Regions from separate parts of the Microbispora sp. NPDC049633 genome, predicted to be linked through region 1. Evidence: riboswitches for the same ligand, from Rfam matches in the RefSeq annotation. Region 1 holds a riboswitch; the other holds the start of a gene.
What was found. Region 1 has a riboswitch for glycine ahead of gcvP (aminomethyl-transferring glycine dehydrogenase). Riboswitches for the same ligand answer to the same signal wherever they lie in the genome.
Positions count from the first base shown of each region.

Region 2: linked by a shared signal. The riboswitch ahead of gcvT (glycine cleavage system aminomethyltransferase GcvT) and the one ahead of gcvP (aminomethyl-transferring glycine dehydrogenase) in region 1 are both predicted to bind glycine.

Region 1 covers NZ_JBFAOO010000132.1:5,570-10,435, forward strand. The annotation lists gene AB0J39_RS27565 (MerR family transcriptional regulator) at 1-9, shown strand, start outside; gene AB0J39_RS27570 (bifunctional nuclease family protein) at 86-556, shown strand; gene AB0J39_RS27575 (MerR family transcriptional regulator) at 712-1,329, shown strand; gene AB0J39_RS27580 (hypothetical protein) at 1,390-1,665, opposite strand; gene AB0J39_RS27585 (hypothetical protein) at 2,031-2,186, opposite strand; glycine riboswitch at 2,533-2,625, shown strand; gene gcvP (aminomethyl-transferring glycine dehydrogenase) at 2,809-4,866, shown strand, end outside.
Region 2 covers NZ_JBFAOO010000060.1:28,625-33,490, forward strand. The annotation lists gene AB0J39_RS17900 (gamma-glutamyl-gamma-aminobutyrate hydrolase family protein) at 1-1, shown strand, start outside; gene AB0J39_RS17905 (AfsR/SARP family transcriptional regulator) at 433-1,212, shown strand; glycine riboswitch at 1,416-1,513, shown strand; gene gcvT (glycine cleavage system aminomethyltransferase GcvT) at 1,653-2,744, shown strand; gene gcvH (glycine cleavage system protein GcvH) at 2,741-3,133, shown strand; gene AB0J39_RS17920 (L-serine ammonia-lyase) at 3,158-4,531, shown strand; gene AB0J39_RS17925 (hypothetical protein) at 4,625-4,866, shown strand, end outside.

The DNA of each region.
Region 1 (4,866 bases):
GGGCGGTGACCGGCACATCCGCTCCTCCGTGGGTGTTACGTTGAATGCCTGGTGATATGCCGCGACGCTTGAGACGGAGCCGCCCGTGTTGCAGATGGAGGTCGTGGGGGTTCGCGTTGAGATGCCCACCAACCAGCCGATCGTGCTCCTGAAGGAGACGAGCGGCGATCGGTACCTTCCGATCTGGATAGGCATGACCGAGGCGACCGCTATCGCGCTGGCCCAGGCGGAGGAGCCGCCGCCCCGGCCGCTGACCCACGACTTGTTCCGTGACGTGATTGAGGCCTTGGGGGTGCGGTTGCGCACCGTCAACATCGTCGCGCTCCGCGATGGAATCTTCTTCGCCGACCTGGTCTTCTCCAACGGCGTGGAGGTCAGCGCCCGTCCTTCGGACTCGATCGCGCTGGCGTTGCGTACGGGTGCGACGATCTACGCGAGTGAGGACGTGATCCAGGAGGCGGGCGTGAGCATGCCCGACGACCAGGAAGACGAAGTGGAGAAGTTCCGCGAGTTCCTGGACAAAATCACGCCGGAAGACTTCGGCAGGGCGGGCTGACGTGCCGGACGATTTCGGGAGATTACGCTTCACGACGCGCCGGACGGGGTCGTTGACTGACGATGGCCCCGGTCCTACGGTGCAAGGGAAACCACGGTTGTAATTCACGAACCCCCAGATCAGACCGTGGGATGAGAGAAAGCCGGAGGTCCGCAGTGGCGGTCAGCAGCGGCGAGGGTAAGTCGGCCGGCCAGCACGACCCGGTTCGGCAGGCGGCGCGCGAGCGCGCCGGCGAACAGGGTCTGCTGTTCGACGAGCAGCCGACGGCGCTGCCCCAGGGCATCGGATACCGCGGGCCGACGGCGTGCGCGGCGGCCGGGATCACGTACCGTCAGCTCGACTACTGGGCCCGGACCGAACTGGTGCTCCCGACGATAAGGGCCGCCCAGGGATCCGGGTCCCAGCGACTGTACAGCTTCCGCGACATCCTCGTCCTGAAGGTCGTCAAACGTCTTCTCGACACAGGGGTCTCCCTCCAGCAGATACGCACCGCCGTACGGCATCTGCGCGACCGCGGCGTCAACGACCTGGCCCAGATCACCTTGATGAGCGACGGCGTGAGCGTCTACGAGTGCACGAGCGCGGACGAGGTGATCGACCTGCTGCAGGGCGGTCAGGGCGTGTTCGGCATCGCGCTCGGCCGGGTCTGGCGCGAGGTCGAGGGATCGCTGGCCGAGCTTCCGGGTGAGCGCGCGGAGCCCGCCTCGGATGCGGAGGGGGACCATCCCGCGGACGAGCTGGCCCGCCGGAGAAAGGCCCGCAGGACCGGCTGAGCGCACGCCCCGGCGATCGCGCGGGAGGCGGCGAGGCCGGGGGTCGTGGCTCGAACGGTGTCAGGCGCGCACGGCGGGGCTGACCGGAGGAAGGTCGAACTCGTCGTTGCGCATGCGCAGCAGGGCGACGGAGACGCCGGCGAAACCCATGGCCGTGACCAGCAGGCCGACGCCCGACGCGACGTGACCGGGCATGAACGGGTGGGTGAACCCGCCCGCCGCGAGGAGGATGCCCGCCCAGGCCGGTGCCGCGCCGCTGCGCCACAGCGCCAGGCCGAGCAGGAGCAGGCCGACGACGATCCCCAGGATGAACAGCAGGCCCGCCACCAGCTGCACGGGGTCCGTCCTCCATCGCTTTCCGGATCTCCGCCGTGACGGCCGCGGGTTTACGGGGCTGAGGATGTAATGGACACCCATGCCGAGCATGGGGAGCGGGGCGACGACGGCGAGCAGCGTCCGCCAAAGCCGCGTACGTCCCGCAGCGGCTTTCGGGGGGGCGGTGGTGGAGCGGGCACCGGTGTCCGGTCGCATGATGGTCCTCCGGAATCTGAGAGCCGTCCGATCGAGTCCGAGGATGAGCGCGGGCGACTCCCGCCGTCGTGGGGACGGCCTCCCGGTTCCGGCCCTGGTGCTCACGCCGATCTGGGAGCACGCTCCTTTGGCCGCGGGAGCGGCGTGACCCGATGATGAGCCCATGACAGTCAGGCGGGCCGGTCCGGTCGCGGTGCTCGCCTCACGGCCGTGTTCCTGCTGACCCTGCCGCTGATCCCGGCCGCGGCCAGCGTGGCCATCCTGCGCCACGGCCTGTACGACATCGAGCTGATCGTCAACCGGTCGCTGGTGTACGGGACGCTCACGCTCGGCGTCGTTCTCGCCTACCTGGGCATCGTCGCGGGCCTGCCCGCGCTGGCGCAGAACCGGCTGTCGGCCACGCCTCTCATCGCGACCGGGGCCGTCGCCCTCGCCTTGGCACCTGCCCGCTCCGCCGTCCAGTGCGCTGTCGACCGCGTCATGTACGGCCGGCGGCGCGACCCCGCGGCGGCCGCCGCCCAGGTCGGCCTGCGGCTCGGCACCGGCCTCGACGGCGGTCGCCGACCGGGCCGAGGCGATCGTCCGTGCCCGCCGTGCGGGTCTCGCCGCCGACTTCGCGCAAGGTGCGAGTCGGGGCGATCCGGGGTAGCCGGTAGAGTGGAAGACGGCCGACGACCTCGTGCGGGAGAGACCTCTGGACGTTCAGGGGCGCCGAAGGAGCAAACCTCCCCGGAATCTCTCAGGCATCCGTACCGCACGGACGAGGCGACTCTGAAAAGCAGGCCCGCCGGCCAGGCGGCGCCTCACCGAAGGGGAAAGCCGGGCTCGACGGCCCGGTGAAGCTCTCAGGTCCGATGACAGAGGGGGAGACCGCTTTACGACCGGCCGCGCCACCCAGGGCGGCGGGCGGTCGCCGCAGGTCTCGACCCCGTCCAGGAGGCCCCTGTCATGACCGATCGGTCCATGCTCCGCGATCTTTCCGCTCCGCCGTTCGCGACCCGTCACATCGGCCCCTCGGAGGCCGGCCGCGCCCGGATGCTCGAGGCCGTCGGCTACGAGTCGGTGGCCGACCTGGTCGCCGTGGCCGTGCCCGAGGCGATCCGCACGCGCGGTCCGCTGAAACTGCCCGAGGCGGTGGGGGAGGCCGAGGCCCTGGCCGAACTGCGCGCCCTCGCGGGCCGCAACCGGGTGCTGACCCCGATGATCGGCCTCGGCTACCACGACACGATCACGCCGGGCGTCGTCCTGCGCAACGTGCTGGAGAACCCGGGCTGGTACACGGCGTACACGCCGTACCAGCCGGAGATCTCGCAGGGGCGGCTGGAGGCGCTGCTGAACTTCCAGACGGTCGTGTCCGACCTCACCGGTCTCGACGTCGCCGGTGCCTCTCTGCTGGACGAGGCGACCGCCGCGGCCGAGGCGATGACCCTGGCCCGGCGGGCGAGCAAGGCCAAGACCGACGTGTTCGTGGTGGACGCCGACGCGCTGCCGCAGACCAAGGCCGTGCTGGCGACCCGCGCCGAGCCGCTCGGCATCACGCTGGTGGAGTCCGACCTCACCGGTGAGCTGCCCGAGTGCTTCGGGGTCCTCGTGCAGTATCCGGGCGCGAGCGGCCGGGTGGCGTCCTTCCGCGCGGTCGCCGAGCGGGCTCACGCCCAGGGGGCGCAGCTCGTGGCCGCGGCCGACCTGCTGGCGCTGGCCCTGCTGGAGTCCCCCGGGGAGCAGGGCGCCGACATCGCCGTCGGCTCCTCCCAGCGCTTCGGGGTCCCGCTGGGCTATGGCGGCCCCCACGCGGCCTACATGGCGGTCCGCGAGGGCCTGCAGCGGCAGATGCCGGGCCGTCTGGTCGGCGTCTCGGTGGACGCCGACGGCCGCACGGCCTACCGGCTCGCCCTGCAGACCCGCGAGCAGCACATCCGGCGCGAGAAGGCCACCAGCAACATCTGCACCGCGCAGGTCCTGCTCGCGGTCATGGCGTCCATGTACGCCGTCTACCACGGCCCGGACGGCCTGAAGAGGATCGCCCAGCGGGCGCACCGGCACGCCGCCGTGCTCGCCGCCGGGCTGCGCGAGGGCGGCGTGGAGGTCGTCCACGACGAGTTCTTCGACACCGTGCTCGCCCGTGTGCCCGGGCGGGCCGCCCAGGTCGTGGCCGCCGCCGCCGAGCGGGGCGTGAACCTGCGCCTCGCGGACGAGGACCACGTCGGCGTCGCCTGCGACGAGAAGACCACCACCGGTCACCTGAGGGCCGTGTGGGAGGCGTTCGGTGTCGGGCAGGTCGTGGTGGAGGACCTCGACCGGGTGACGCCCGACGCCGTCCCCGCGGGTCTGCAGCGGACCTCGGACTTCCTCACCCACCCGGTGTTCCACGCCTACCGGTCCGAGACGGCCATGCTGCGCTACCTGCGGCGCCTGCAGGACAAGGACATCGCGCTCGACCGCTCGATGATCCCGCTGGGCTCGTGCACGATGAAGCTCAACGCGACCACCGAGATGGAGCCCGTCACCTGGCCGGAGTTCGCCTCCATCCACCCGTTCGCGCCCGCCGAACAGGCCGAGGGGTACGCCGAGCTGATCGCGACCCTGGAGGGCTGGCTGGCCGAGGTCACCGGCTACGACCGGGTGTCGATCCAGCCGAACGCGGGCTCCCAGGGCGAGTTCGCCGGGCTGCTGGCGATCAGGTCCTACCACCGCTCCAGGGGCGAGGACGGCCGTGACGTATGCCTCATCCCGTCCTCCGCGCACGGCACCAACGCCGCGAGCGCGGTCATGGCGGGCATGCGGGTGGTCGTGGTGGCATGTGACGAGAACGGCAACGTCGACCTCGCCGACCTCGCCGTCAAGATCGACAAGCACCGCGACGCGCTCGCCGCGATCATGGTGACCTACCCGTCCACGCACGGCGTGTACGAGGAGACGATCGTCGAGATCTGCGAGCGGGTGCACGAGGCCGGCGGGCAGGTCTACGTGGACGGGGCCAACCTCAACGCGCTGGTGGGCCTGGCC
Region 2 (4,866 bases), on a different contig from region 1:
AGGAATCCGGGGCGACGCGCGCGTCGCCCCGGGCCGCGATTCCGCCTCGCGACAGACGCATCGGCACGGCGGCCGCACCCTGCGTGATCGCGCGGCGAACGGCCTGCGGTGCCCCGGTGAACACGGCGTTCGCCTTCGCGCACCATCACAGACGGGCCCGCCGGAAACACGCGGAGGCGCGCTCCCCGCATTCTGTAACCGATTTCATTTGATGCACGTGCATGTTCGCTCGGCATTCATCGTTATACGGAACGCAATGTCATCGACGGAACTACACACCCGGACAGGCGCCGCGAAAAACGCAATTTTGACGAATGCAGGCGTAGAGGGATATCGTCAAATTCCTGTCAATGCCGCATCGCCGGCGCGTTCAGGCTGCTTTCGCGTGCGAGGGGAACCGTGTTATACGCCGTGCTCGGACCGTTCCTGGCCATGAAGCCCTCGGGGGACGTCATCGCCGGGCTCGCCCCCAGGCACCGGCAGCTCCTGGCGCTGTTCCTGCTGAATGCCAATGTCACGGTTCATCGGGACAGGCTGATCGATCTGCTCTGGAATGGCTGTCCCACTAAATCTGCGCGCCGGAATCTTACCACCTACATCGCACAGATGCGGCGGCGGCTCTCTCCGCGGGACCCCGGCCTTTCTCCGCTCCACAGCGTGGAGGGCGGGTACCTTCTTTCCGTACCGCCGGGATCCGTGGATGCTGCAGTATTCAACGATTTCACCGCGCAGGGCAGAATCGCTCGCGACAATGGCGATTACCACAATGCCGCGCGGATGCTCGAGAACGCGCTGAGCCTGTGGCGGGGCGACGCCCTGGCCGGCATGAGGCACGTGGACGAGCTCGCCGCGTGGGCGGAGCGCCTCGACGAGGACCGGCGCGCGGCGACCGAGGACCTCTTCGACGTACGGCTGGCGCTCGGGGACCACCGTGAGATCGTCGGCGGCCTGACCCAGTGGGCGAGGCGGCACCCGTTGCGCGAACGGCCGCACCGGCAGCTCATGCTGGCGCTGCACCGGTCGGGCCGCACCCACGACGCCTCGGCGTCCTACCAGCGGCTGCGCCGGACCCTGGTCGACCGCCTCGGCACCGAACCGTCCCCCGACACCCAGGCTCTCCACCAGCGGATCGTCACCGACGACCCTTCCTCCACCCCGGCACGCGTCCGCGCGGGTCATCGCCCGCCCCGCGACCCCGACCACGGAATGTGACGGGTAGCCGACCTTCACTCTTCAGGAGGCGGAGTCCGGCGAGCCGGTGCTCGTCTGGCTCGCCGTCGGCTATCACGACGCCTACCGGCCTTCCTGACCTCGATGACGCCGACTCGGTGGCGCCGCCGGCGCGGGCCGGGAAGTCAGGGCGTCCGGCAGGTTACGGGGGTGGCGGCGAACCACTAGGCTGGGCAGCGCACCAGTGATCCCGTGCGGGAGAGCGTCCTGGCATCCGGTCAGGGCCCCTGAAGGAGCAAGCCCTCCCCGCGAACCTCTCAAGGCAAAGGACCGTACGGGCCAGGTGACCTCTGGAAAGAAGGCCGGCAGGCCTCGCCGAAGGTGAAAGTCCGGCAAAGATCGGACGAAGCTCTCAGGCGCCGATGACAGAGGGGGAGGATGCCCGATAGTTCAACGCTGCATCCGTCCTTTCCGAGGTGGGCATGTCCCGATCCACCCCGCTCCGCGGGGTCCACGAAAGCCTGGGCGCGACCCTGACCGATTTCGCGGGCTGGCAGATGCCCCTGCGCTACGGCAGCGAGTCGGCCGAGCACAACGCGGTGCGCACGGCCGCCGGGCTGTTCGACCTGTCCCACATGGGCGAGATCTTCGTCGTCGGGGCGCAGGCGGGCGAGGCCCTCGACCACGCCCTCGTGGGGCACCTCAGCGTCCTCGCGCCCGGCCGCGCCCGCTACACGATGATCGTGAACGAGACCGGCGGCATCCTCGACGACCTCATCGTCTACCGGCTCGACGAAGACCAGTACATGGTCGTCGCCAACGCCTCCAACTACGCCCTCGTCGCGCGTGAGCTCGCCGACCGGGTCCGGGGATACGACGCGCGGGTGACCGACCGGTCGGACGAGTACGCGCTGGTCGCCGTGCAGGGACCGCGCAGCACCGAGATCCTGGCCCCGCTGACCGACGCCGACCTCGACGAGCTCAAGTACTACGCCATCCTCCCCGGCGTCGTCGCGGGCACGCCCGTCCTGATCGCGCGCACCGGCTACACCGGCGAGGACGGCTTCGAGCTGTTCGTGCCGAACGAGCACGCCGTGCCGCTGTGGAACGCCCTCACCGAGGCGGGCAGGGACGCCGGGCTCGTCCCCGCCGGGCTGTCGGCCCGCGACACGCTGCGTCTGGAAGCCGGCATGCCGCTGTACGGCAACGAGCTGAGCGCGGCGATCACGCCGTTCGAGGCGGGCCTCGGCCGGGTCGTCCGCTTCGACAAGCCCGGCGACTTCGTGGGCAAGGCCGCCCTCGAGCGGGTCGCGGCGAACGACACCACCCGGCGCCTGGTCGGGCTTGTGGCGCGCGGCCGCCGCGTCCCCCGCCACGGCTACCCCGTCACCCGGGACGGCGCCGTCGTCGGCGAGGTGACCAGCGGCGCCCCGTCGCAGTCCCTCGGCCGCCCGATCGCCATGGCGTACGTCGACGAGGACGCCCTGGAAAAGGGCGGTCTGACCGTGGACATCCGGGGCAGCCAAGAACCGGTCGACGTCGTCGATCTGCCTTTCTACAGGAGGAGCAAGTGAGCACCATTCCGGACGACCTGAGCTACACCAAGGAACACGAGTGGGTGGCCGGGATCGAGGACGGCCTCACCGTGACGGTGGGCATCACGGCGTACGCGGCCGAGCAGCTCGGCGACGTGGTCTACGTGGAGGTGCACCCGGAGGTCGGCGCCACGGTCGCGGCCGGCGACGCGGTCGGCGAGGTGGAGTCCACCAAGTCCGTGAGCGACATCTTCGCGCCGGTGAGCGGTGAGATCGTCGAGATCAACGCCGCCGTCGCGGACACCCCCGGGCTCGTCAACTCCGACCCGTACGGCGAGGGCTGGCTGTTCCGCGTGCGCGTGGAGGAGGAGCCGGATGACCTGCTGTCGGCCGCGGAGTACACCGCGCTGACCTCCGGCGAGTCCTGACCGGCGGTTGAGAGGCGACGGTCAATGGCGATCAGCGTCTTCGACCTGTTCAAGGTGGGGATCGGGCCGTCCAGCTCGCACACGGGCGGCCCGATGGCGGCGGCGCACAAGTTCGTCCGCGGGCTGCACGAGGACGGGCTGCTGGAGAAGGTCACCCGGGTCGAGGCCATCCTGTACGGCTCGCTCGGGCTGACCGGCAAGGGCCACGGCAGCGACAAGGCGGTCCTGCTGGGCCTGTCCGGCGACAAGCCCGAGCTGGTCGACGTCGACACCGTCGACGAACGGCTCGCGGCGATGCGGTCGAGCGGCACGGTCACGTTGTACGGCGTGCACGAGATCCCGTTCGTGGTCGGCGAGCACCTCGTCTTCGAGCGCAAGCTGTCGCTCCCCCACCACCCGAACGGCATGCGGTTCACGGCGTACGCCGACGACACGGTGCTGCGCGAGAAGGTGTACTACTCGGTCGGCGGCGGTTTCGTGGTGGACGAGAACGCCACCGGCGCCGACCGGATCAAGCCCGACGACACGGTGCTGCCGTACTCCTTCACGACCGCGCACGAGCTGCTCGCGCACTGCGCGGAGACCGGCCTGTCGATCTCCGGCCTCATGATGGAGAACGAGAAGGCCTTCGGCCGTACGGAGGAGGAGATCCGGGCCCGCCTGCTGCACCTGTGGGCGGTCATGGCCGAGTGCGTACGGCGCGGCACCAGCCGCGAGGGCGTCCTGCCGGGCGGCCTCAAGGTGCGCCGCCGGGCCCACCAGCTGTACCGGCGGCTGCAGGGCGAGGCCGACGGGACCGACCCGCTGCGGGCGATGGACTGGGTCACGCTGTTCGCGCTGGCCGTCAACGAGGAGAACGCCGCGGGCGGCCGGATCGTCACCGCGCCGACCAACGGCGCCGCCGGCATCGTCCCGGCCGTCCTGTCCTACTACATGCGCTTCCTTCCGGGCGCCGACGAGGACGGCGTCGTCCGTTTCCTGCTCACCGCGGGCGCGATCGGCGTGCTGTTCAAGGAGAACGCCTCCATCTCCGGTGCGGAGGTGGGCTGCCAGGGCGAGGTCGGATCGGCCTGCTCGATGGCCGCGGCGGGCCTCACCGAGGCGCTCGGCGGGACGCCGGAGCAGGTCGAGAACGCCGCCGAGATCGGCATCGAGCACAACCTCGGCCTGACCTGCGACCCGATCGGCGGGCTCGTCCAGATCCCGTGCATCGAGCGCAACGCGGTCGCCTCGATCAAGGCGATCGCCGCGGCCCGCATCGCGCTGCGCGGCGACGGGCGCCACTTCGTGTCGCTGGACAAGGCCATCAAGACGATGCGCGACACCGGCAGGGACATGCTCGACAAGTACAAGGAGACCTCGCGCGGCGGCCTCGCCGTCAACGTCATCGAGTGCTGACCCGGCGTAGGCGGGCCGTGGCGTCTCTCGATGTGACGCGCGTGCGGCTCACCAATATCGTGGTGGCTTCCCGGCGATGAGGAGGGCCGTCACGTGAGGTGGCGCGAGGCGCTGCGCCCGCATCGGGCGTTCCTGGTCGTGCTGGCGGCGGGTGTCGCGCTGCGCGCGCTCGCCGTGCTCGGCTACCGGCCCGCGCTGTGGTTCTGGGCCGACTCCTTCGCCTACCTCAGCTCGGCCCTCGACCTGCGGCCGCTGCCCTCTCGGCCGTCCGGCTACTCGCTGTTCCTGGCGGCGTTGAGCCCGCTGCACAGCATCACCGCCGTCGTGGTCGTCCA